DNA from 3 places in the Paenibacillus sp. RC84 genome. Region 3 is predicted to be linked to each of the others. Evidence: riboswitches for the same ligand, from Rfam matches in the RefSeq annotation. Region 3 holds a riboswitch; each other region holds the start of a gene.
The links. A riboswitch is a leader RNA that binds a small molecule or an ion and turns the genes downstream of it on or off. The one in region 3 is predicted to bind cyclic di-AMP.
Positions count from the first base shown of each region.

Region 1: linked by a shared signal. The riboswitch ahead of ABH899_RS23785 (TrkH family potassium uptake protein) and the one ahead of ABH899_RS26910 (C40 family peptidase) in region 3 are both predicted to bind cyclic di-AMP.
Region 2: linked by a shared signal. The riboswitch ahead of ABH899_RS10095 (hypothetical protein) and the one ahead of ABH899_RS26910 (C40 family peptidase) in region 3 are both predicted to bind cyclic di-AMP.

Region 1 is NZ_JBGBYL010000011.1:125,441-128,713, reverse strand. It holds gene ABH899_RS23785 (TrkH family potassium uptake protein) at 1-1,305, opposite strand, end outside; cyclic di-AMP (ydaO/yuaA leader) riboswitch at 1,363-1,512, opposite strand; gene ABH899_RS23780 (CPBP family intramembrane glutamic endopeptidase) at 1,692-3,273, shown strand, end outside.
Region 2 is NZ_JBGBYL010000003.1:591,176-594,448, forward strand. It holds gene ABH899_RS10085 (hypothetical protein) at 1-172, shown strand, start outside; gene ABH899_RS10090 (DoxX family protein) at 232-771, shown strand; cyclic di-AMP (ydaO/yuaA leader) riboswitch at 1,026-1,159, shown strand; gene ABH899_RS10095 (hypothetical protein) at 1,162-2,031, shown strand; gene ABH899_RS10100 (L-lactate dehydrogenase) at 2,119-3,057, shown strand; gene ABH899_RS10105 (DeoR/GlpR family DNA-binding transcription regulator) at 3,252-3,273, shown strand, end outside.
Region 3 is NZ_JBGBYL010000015.1:37,326-40,598, reverse strand. It holds gene ABH899_RS26920 (hypothetical protein) at 1-552, shown strand, start outside; gene ABH899_RS26915 (SurA N-terminal domain-containing protein) at 756-1,346, shown strand; cyclic di-AMP (ydaO/yuaA leader) riboswitch at 1,524-1,668, shown strand; gene ABH899_RS26910 (C40 family peptidase) at 1,672-2,136, shown strand; gene ABH899_RS26905 (cryptochrome/photolyase family protein) at 2,286-3,273, shown strand, end outside.

The sequences.
Region 1 (3,273 bases), on a different contig from region 3:
TTCTTTCTCGGCTTTAGGCTGCAGCGCATACGCCAACGTCAAAGGCCCGAGACGTCCGGCGAACATGGTCAGGGCGATCATAACCTTGCCGAACACGGTAAGCTTCGTGGTCAGCCCCAGGGTGAGTCCTACAGTCCCGAATGCCGAAGTCACTTCATACAAAATCATAAGAAACTCGTGATCTTCCGTCGTAGACAGAAGCATGGTAACGAAAATAACAAGAAAGAGTGCAAACATCGTCAGAGTGATCGCCTTCAGGATGCGTTCCTTGCCGAGACGATTGCGGAAGAAGACGATATCTTCTTTTCCCCGCACCATCGCCACGATTGCCCCGACCAGCATCGTAAACGTAGTCGTCTTGATCCCGCCCCCGGTAGATCCGGGAGAAGCCCCGATAAACATCAGGATGATCATGAAAAATTGAGTGGCTTGGCGGAGAGAAGCGAGATCAAGCGTGTTCGCCCCCGCCGTACGCGGTGTGACCGATTGAAAGAACGAAGCGAGAATCTTGCCGCCGAAGTCCAATGAACCCAGCGTTTTCGAATTGGAATACTCGAAGATAAAAATAACAAGCGCCCCGGTCACGATCAGAATGCTTGTGGCGCTCAGCACCACCTTGGAGTGAAGGGTCAGCCTCTTCGTTTTCCGGTAATCCATCACATCGGACATCACGATAAAACCGATCCCGCCCAGAACGATGAGCGCCATCGTCACTACATTGGTAATAAAATCGTCGGCGTAAGCGGTCAGCGAAGAGAATGGGCCGGTAATGGGACCGAACAGGTCAAACCCGGCATTGTTGAAGAAGGAAACGGCATGCCAGATGCCGTAGTACAACCCCTTCGGAAAACCGAGATCCATCGACCAGCGGGCGGTAAAAAGGACAGCCGCGATTCCTTCGATGCTCAGCGAGTAGATCAGTACTTTCCGGAAAAGGCGGACAATGCCTTCCATGCTGCCCTGGTTCAAGGCTTCCTGAAGCAGCAGCCTTTCGCGGAGCGATATCTTCTTGCGCAGGATGAAGGCAAAAAGCGTCGCCATACTCATGAACCCGAGGCCGCCGATTTGAATCAGCGAAATGATAACAATTTGCCCGAACATCGTAAAATGCGACCCGGTGTCTACCACGACCAGACCTGTTACACAGGTAGCCGAGGTGGCCGTGAAGAGGGCGTCGATGAACGGAAGCGGCAGCCCGTCCGTTGACGAGACCGGCAGCATCAGCAGGCCGGAACCGATGAGGATAATGAGGGCAAATCCGAGAACAAGGATCTGCGGCGGCGTAAATCTCGACTTTTTTAACACATAATTTCCTCCTATATGAAGCACAAAAAAGACACTGGAAACCCACTGCCTTTCGGTTATGGTTCCTGCTGTCGCCTACGAGGTTAGCTGACGGATTCGGATGTACAGGCCACCCTATTTACCCTGCCCTATTCAGGCACAAGCGGTAAAATTCACCCCAATGTATGGTTCCCCCGTTTTCCTGCGGAAATTCGGCGTATGAAGTTGCGCGAAGAAATGAATCATCCGCATTATATATCTGTTATTAAACAAGCACAAAGCCCTTTTAACCGGATTTTACGGGGGGAAACCTGGACAATCTTCCTGCAGCTAACTGGGAGTCACGAATTGGCATCCTTACGCAAACTGTGATACGGTTAAAAAAACGATCGGAGAAGGAGCTGACCATGAAAAAATACGGTCTGGATAAACCGCTGCTGCTGCTCGCCCTGACCGGATTCCTTCTATATGCGGCCGTAGTTTTCATCTATAATACCGGAGCCGCTCCCGCCGGTTCCGATCCTTACGAAACGGCAGCCTCCATTACGAAAGAACAAGCCGCGGAGGCAGCGGTCGCATGGCTGCGGCAAAGGCAGGGCGCCGATACCGTAAACGGTTCCGGCGTCGTTACGGGCGGCGGGGCTCCCGGCACATTCGTCAGCTACCAATCGGAGAAGGAACTCAGCGGTTATCTCACCAAAGAGAAGCTTCAAACGTTGTATGACAAAAGCTACGCCAGCCGGGTGCCCGTCGATTACTATCGGGTAGAAGTCACCGAGGCTTCCCCTTCGGTCCGGAAGTCGATCATCGATATCCATATGACCACGAAAGCCGTCATCGGCTGGTCCGGCCTCGGCGGCGAAGCCCAGGCCGCCGTGTCCGCGGCCGATGCGGAGAAGCTCGCCCGGGAAGCGATAGCGAGGCAGGGCTACGAAGAGGCGGAGTTCGAGCGGATCAGCCCGCCTGCCGCCAAGTCCGGTCTGCTGCTGTTCGAGCGGCGGAAAGAGCCTGTCGGGGACGCTAAGCTGACGATCAGCGTGAAACTGGACGGAACCTCCGTTGCCTCGTTCACCCAATCGTTCCGGCTCCCCGACGCTTTTACGTCTTGGCTGGAACACCAGGAGGATACCGCCTCCATGTGGACCCGCATCAGCTTGTGGGGCAACGGCCTGATGGCCCTGATCGCCCTCGGCTATACCGTCCTTAAATGGAGGACGGTCGATTTTTCCCGGGGCGTCCTGCTAACGGCGGTGTATGCCGTGATCTACGTCATGAACAACATCAACATGTATCCGGCTTATAAAGCCGGCAGTACGCTGACGAGCAGCGGCCAGGAAGCGATGCTTTCGATCGTGCTGATCAACTTCGTGACGCTGCTGATGGCCGCAGCCGTCTACTTCTCTTTCACAGCGGGCGATGCCCTGTGGAGACGCGAAGGAAAGTCCGTCATGCCCCGCTGGCGCGACGCCGACTTCGGCTCGCGCGTAACCCGCAGCATGGCGCAGGGCTATCTGCTCTGCCTGTTCCTGCTCGGCCTCCAGCAGGTGCTGTTCCTTGTGGCGGAGAAAGGCTTCGGCGTCTGGTCGGTGAACGACCCGATGTCGTCTCCCCGCAACATGCTGCAGCCCGCTTTGCTTCCGCTGATGGCTTGGGCGGCGGGCATCTCCGAGGAGGCCACCTTCCGGCTGCTCGGCATCGCCCTGTTCAGCAGGCTGCTCCGGTTCAAATGGCTGGCCGTGCTTCTGCCCAGCCTCATCTGGGCGGCGGGACACACCGCCTACCCGATCTACCCGGTGTACACCCGGCTGATCGAGGTAACGGTGCTCGGCCTCGTGTTCGGCTACGCCTTCCTGCGGTACGGCTTCCTGACCGCCCTGTTCGCCCATACGGCCATGGACAGCATCCTTATGGGCTTGTCCCTTCTCACGGGCGAAGGACTGGCAGCCGGCACGCCTGCGCTCGGCCTGCTCTATATGGCGCTGCCCGCCG
Region 2 (3,273 bases), on a different contig from region 3:
ACACTGTCAGGCATGCGGCGCCCGGCTTCAGACACACCCCGAGGGTTATAAGGATCTGTGCTTCGACTGTGTGCAGACCTGGCAAACCGCCAAGGCGCAAAAAGCAGGCGAAACCGGACTTCCTCTTCCTCTGGAAGCGGAATGCGGCTTGATCGAGCAGTACTGGCTCTAAATGCTGGAAACACACTCAACATCCAATACAGAATACGCAGCTTGAGAGGGGAAATTCATATGTTTAACTGGTTAAGAACGAACGTTTATGCGGCAGGTCTGATGCTGATCCTCCGCTTCTATCTTGGATACGCATGGATTACGGGAGGATGGCACAAGCTGACAGGCGGGTTTGACGCCACGGGCTTCCTGAAAGGCGCGGTAGCGAAGCCGATTGTCGATAAAGCGACCAATGAGCTGGTCTATCCGACCTTCACCGCATTCCTGGAAAACTTTGCACTGCCGAACGCCAAACTGTTTAACGTACTGATTCCGCTCGGAGAGTTTCTGGTAGGACTGGGTCTTGTCCTCGGCGCACTGACAACGGCGGCAGCATTCTTCGGGGTTCTGATGAACTTCATGTTCCTCTTCGCAGGTACCGTAAGCACTAACCCTTGGATGATCCTGCTCGGTGTTATCGTCATCGCCGCCGGAGCCAACGCCGGCAAGTTCGGAGCCGACTACTACATCCTTCCTTACCTCCGCAAGCTCCTTCGCCATCGCGGAGATCATGGCGCAAACCCTACCCTTGGAGGAGGCAAGACACGCGCCCATATCTGATCGGACTATAAAACGCTCTTCAAAAAAAGCCCCGGGTATCCGGAGCTTTTTTTTGTTAAACGGAGAAAGAATGAGCTTGAATCAGCTTGAAGAAGCAACACTCAAATGAATAGGGTTACATGGCATAGAATGGCAGCGGGCTGTCCTCCGGGGTTGTTTACAGGCCCGATTCGCGGGAGTAACATACTCTCATGGTCCGTCAGATGGGGCTTCGGACACCATGTCCGGATCCCGGAGGCGGCCATACCATCATCTTCATCTGCGCGCTTAATTCTCGTAAGAGAAGCGGGGGACCCACGAACTGGGGTGAATCGGAATGTTTTTTTCCGTAGGGGCCTCTCAAATCCGAACCCGGCAGCTAACCTCGCAAGCGTCATTGGGAGAAAAGGAGTGGAAAAGGAAGAAATGGACCGACGAATTATCCGGATTGAATTGTTTGAATTCGATGTACCCTGCTGTTACCATCATGCCAAAGGAAAGCTCGAGAACTGCAGGTACGGGCTGCTCAAACTCACGGACGAGGGCGGAGAGACAGGCTGGGGAGAATGTTTGATGTCTGTGAACGAGAAGGTTTTCGATCTTGTGAATTGGGCCCGGTTTCTGTACCGCCTTCAAAAAAGCACGCTGGCTCAAGCGCTCGACACTGTCCGCTTGTACCGCGTTCTCTGGGGGAATGTGAAGGCGGATCTGGTGGAAATGGCCTTGTACGATCTGAAGGCCCGATCGCAGGGCAAACCGTTCGTGGACGTTCTCGGAAGCTTCAGCGGCTTCAGCAGCTTCGGAAGCGCCGGACGTTCCGGAAACAGCTCCTTCCGCCTGGAAACGGCCGCTGCCCGGAGTGACGGCAGCGGGACTTGGCCGGACACGGAATCGCACGTTTCTTCTCGCGTCAGGCAGGCTGCGGGCTTCGGCCACGCTGTGGCGGACCGCGAATTTCCGGTAAGCGGGCGCTTCCAAGCCGAGCGGGAACTACACCCCGGCTGCTGCGGCTCTCTGCTGGATGATTTGCGCAACGCGTGCATGCTCCGGCAGGAAGGAATGGCGCTGGCGATGCATAAAGATTATTTGATCGGTCCGGCCTGCTGCTTATGGGAGCATACCGCTGCCGTGCTGGGAGCAAACTGGCTGGAAGAGGGCAGCAGCCCTGAACCGGCGCGCCTTGCCCCGCTGCAGGCTTGCGAGCGGATAGCCGGCACCGGATTTCAGCTGGATCAGCCGGTACTTTTTGAAGAATCCCGCGCTTATTTTGTCGTTTTATAGGACGGAACGTTTGCTTTTGGGGGGGAGTTCGCCTACAATAATACCAGAATTCCCCTGAAAGGAGAGGTTCTTGTGTCTACTAACGAATTGAATAACCAGGAAACATCTAAAAAATCACGTATCGTTGTCATCGGAACCGGTGCCGTAGGTTCCACCACGGCGTACACTCTGCTGCTCAGAGAGCGGATGTCCGAGCTTGTCCTCATCGATTATAATCACGCGAAAGCGAACGGGGACGCACTGGATATGAACCACGGCCTGCCGTTTACGGGCAGGGTAAAAGTATGGGCAGGGGACTATTCCGACTGTGAAGGCGCCGATATTATCATTATTTGTGCGGGCGTCGCGCAAAAGCAAGGGGAGACCCGTCTCGATCTGCTCAAGCGCAACGTCGACATTTTTAACGGCATCGTCGAGAATGTGACGAAGTACAACCAGACAGGCATTATTCTGGTGGCGACCAACCCGGTTGATATCATGTCTTATTTTACATGGAAAAAGTCCGAATGGCCCGTTAACCGTGTCATCGGCTCGGGAACTTTGCTGGACAGCGCGCGTTTCCGCTATTTGATCGGCGAGAAGCTTCAAGTGGACCCGCGCAGCATTCACGCGGCGATTATCGGGGAGCACGGAGACTCGGAAGTGCCTTTGTGGAGCTTGGCTAATTTTGCCGGACTGCCTCTCGAGCTGAATCAAGAGGATAAGGACGAAATTTTCCAAAATACGCGGGACGCGGCTTACCAGATTATTGAGGCGAAGGGATCGACGTATTACGCGATCGCTTTGGCGCTTGACCGGATCTGTACGGCGATTCTGCGCGATGAAGGCGCGGTGCTGAACGTTTCGACGTTTGTTTCCAATTATCACGGGTTGTCCGACGTTTATCTCGGGGTTCCGTGCATTGTGGACCGTACGGGCGTGCGGGAGGTTATCACGCTGCCCTTAAGTGAAGAGGAAGAGAACAATCTGCGCAAATCGGGAGCCAAGATCCGGGAAATGATCGATTCGATTTCGGAACGCCTGTAAGCGCAGAGACATGAACAAGTATAGGGCATGTGAATAAAACGATGAAAAGCGGCTGGATATCAGCCGCTTTTTTGTATGCTGTAAGTGTTTTTTTAAGGGGATATGCGATTTAATTGACAAATTGACTTAACAAAACTTATAATTACTTATAAACGATTATCGTTTTGCATGAATTCACTTAAGGGTGTGCCGATATGTTTCAGGAAGAACGAATCG
Region 3 (3,273 bases):
CTGATCAGCCCCATGCTGAACGCCGGCGTGCTGTACTCTCTGGAACACCGGCAGATGAATGCGGGCTACCGGTTTATGAAAGGAATCCGCGAGCTGCTGCTGCCCTTCTTCCTCTATTATCTCCTTCAAACGGTCCTGATGCTTGCGCCGCTCTACTGGCTGGCTCCCAAAGCGCTTGCTTTGTTCAACAAAGCCTACGGATTCGAGCAGCTCCTTCTGTCCATGCTTCCCTGGACGGCTCTCTATGCCGTGTATGCCCTGCTTGTTCAGCTCCTCTTCCTGTTCCTGCAGTTCGGCCGGGCCTCCGAGGATCGACGGGGACTTCTCTCGGTGCTTCCGGTCGTGTTCCGCCAAGGCTTACGGATCGCGGGCAATGCCCTGCTGCTCGTCCTGCTCGGCTTCCTTCTGGCCGTCGCGGCGACTTATGCCTCCTATATATGGGCAGGCCTGACGGCCCTCATTATCCACCAGTTATACCCTTTGGTCCGCACCTTCGTCAAAATGTGGTCCATCGCCGCGCAGCGTGAAATCTGGGAAAGCTACCGCACCTAGAAAGGCCTGTTTTTCTGCCCGTAAGCCGGGCGGCAAAACAGACGAGTCACAAACGCCACCCTCTTCTTAACCGTGCTCTTTCCGGATTGTTCCGGCGCGATATCCGTCTCCCCCTGCCGTTCACCGGCCAGGGGGTTTTTAGTTTCCATTTGCGTTTTTTTCAGCTATCATGGAAAGATAGAAGATAAAAGGAGGCATTACCGATGATATCCCCACGGACAAGCACCGTCGTGGCGGCAGTAATTGGCCTTTGTGTCGCCGCCGGGTCGTTCTTTTACGGACAGTCCGACGTTAAAGCCAAAGAGGTTGTGGCGATCGGTCACGACGTCCGCATCTCCAACCAAGCTTTCGACAAAATGAAAGCCGAAGTCGACCTGGCCTTTCAAATGCAGGGCGCTCAAAACAATTTGACCAACGATCAGCTTCTCGATCTGATGCTTAAGGACGAGCTCTTCGTCCGTTACGGCCAGAAGCGCGGCGTCAAAGTCAAAGAAGCCGAAGTGAAGCAGGCTATCGACCAGCAGCGCAAAGCGCTGGAAGCGGCCGGTCCCGAAGCGGCTCAGTTGAAAGAGATGCTCTACAAAAGCGCCGGCTTGACCGAAGCGACCTACTGGACCGATCCTAAAACCGTCAACCAGTACGCCAAATATCTCCTCCAGCAAAAGACGATCGAGTACCTCGTCAAAAAAGGCGAGCTGAAAACGCAGGAAGACCTCAACGCCCTGCAAGAAAAACTGCTTGCCGAAACGAAACCGGGGCTGCGCGTGAAGTTTCCGGATCAGCCGAAAACTTAGATTGCCTCTAAGCTGAAAGACATGGAAAACCCGCCCTTTTTATACAAGAAGGCGGGTTTTTTGATCTATTTTTTGCCCTGAAATCCGACTAAATAACTGCTTTTGAAACTTTTTTGTAACTATTTTTAGTTTTTTGGAAGGAATTTCTGGACCTATGGCGAATATTTAGTGTCGAACAGAAAAAGATTGCCGAATTTCTTCTTAGACGAAAGGAAGAGAACGGGGGATCCACTCTGGGTGAATTGATCTTGCAACAAAGGGATCATAGGGGACCTTCTACCGAACCCTCCAGCTAACCTCGTAGGCACAGGAAGGAGCAACACAGTTGAAGAAAGTCTTGTTGTTTGTTTTGAGCTTGACCCTGTTTTTGAGTGTGGAGATCGGCAGCGCTTCCGCGAAGTCGACGCTCAGTTCCACGATTGACGGATTGGTAGGGACGCCTTACAAGTATTCGGGCACATCGACCAGCGGTTTTGATTGCTCGGGTTTCACGTCCTACGTATTCGACCGGTTCGGCATTGATCTGGCACGCACTTCAAAAGCACAGAACGGCCAAGGATCCTCGGTTGCGAAAAGCGATCTGAGACCGGGTGACCTTGTATTTTTTAACACCGACGGAAAAGGCATCTCCCATGTAGGTATTTACATCGGGAACAACAAGTTCGCCCACTCCGCTACGAACAAAGGTGTTACAAAGAGTGACTTGAGCGAATCTTACTATGCGAAACGATACGTTTCTGCACGCCGCGTTATCGGCGATGACCTTTTTAATAAGATCACTGCAGACTAGTAAGACGCACTCGTAATGGAACGCAGCATATACCCGAAAGGGAGCCCCGTAATCCAGGTTGCCGCCTGGCTTGCCGGGCTTCTTTTCATTTGCGCCGGATTTCCTGTTACTATGAAGTTAGACGAAAAAGTAAGGAGCGTCCCTTCATTATGATCCTTTTTATTCATCGCAAAGATCTGCGGATTGACGACCTCACTGCGTTTGATTACATTCACAGCTTGGGGCGTCCAAGCCTGCACATCCTGATTCTGGACCCCTTCCTTCTGCGCGACGGCCGGGACCGGGAACACAGCGGAGTCAACTTCCTCCGTCACGTCTCCAGGCTCATCCGCGAATACCGGAGAGCCGGCGCTCATCTGGAAGTGCTTGCCGGCGAGCCTCATGCCGTGGTCGATCAGCTGCTGGCCGAGCTGCCGATTGAAGAAATCGTCCTGCACGGCGACGTTACGCCCTACGCATTAGTACGTGACTGCAAACTGAAGGTTTCAGCTTCCGCCCGCGGCGTTCCGGTTACCACACTGATCGACTATACGCTCGCCGATTTCGGAGACTTCCAGCACTTCGCGAAGCGCAGCGCCCCTTACCAGGTATTTACCCCTTTTTATAAAAAATGGAATTCTTATATGCATCTTTTTTTCCGGCCGTCGTCGCCCGTCACCGTGCGCGATTTGCAGACACGGCCGCTGCCGGACCGCGAAGCCTGGTCCGCCCGGTTTCCGCTTCCGCTGGACCCGGAAGCGGCAGGCACGGCGCCTGATCCCGCTCAGACTCTGAGCGGTTTTCTCGAAGGAGGTCTCCGCGCTTATGAAGCGCAAAGAGACCGGTACGCCTTCGAGACGACCAGCGGGATCAGCCGCCACCTGAACACCGGCGCGCTCTCCGTGCGCCGGGCGTATGAAGCCGCTCTCGGCAGCGAGTGGCACGAAGCCTGGACGCGCCAGCTGGCGTGGCGCGACTTCTACCTGTACCAGGCCGTCTATAATCCGGATTTCTTCGTCTACGAGAAGAAATTCGACTTCTCCGGCCTGGAGGACACACTCTTCGAGCGGTGGTGCCGGGGGCAGACCGGCATTCCGGTCGTGGATGCGGCCATGGCGGAGCTGAACGCCACGGGGCACATGCCGAACCGGCTGCGGA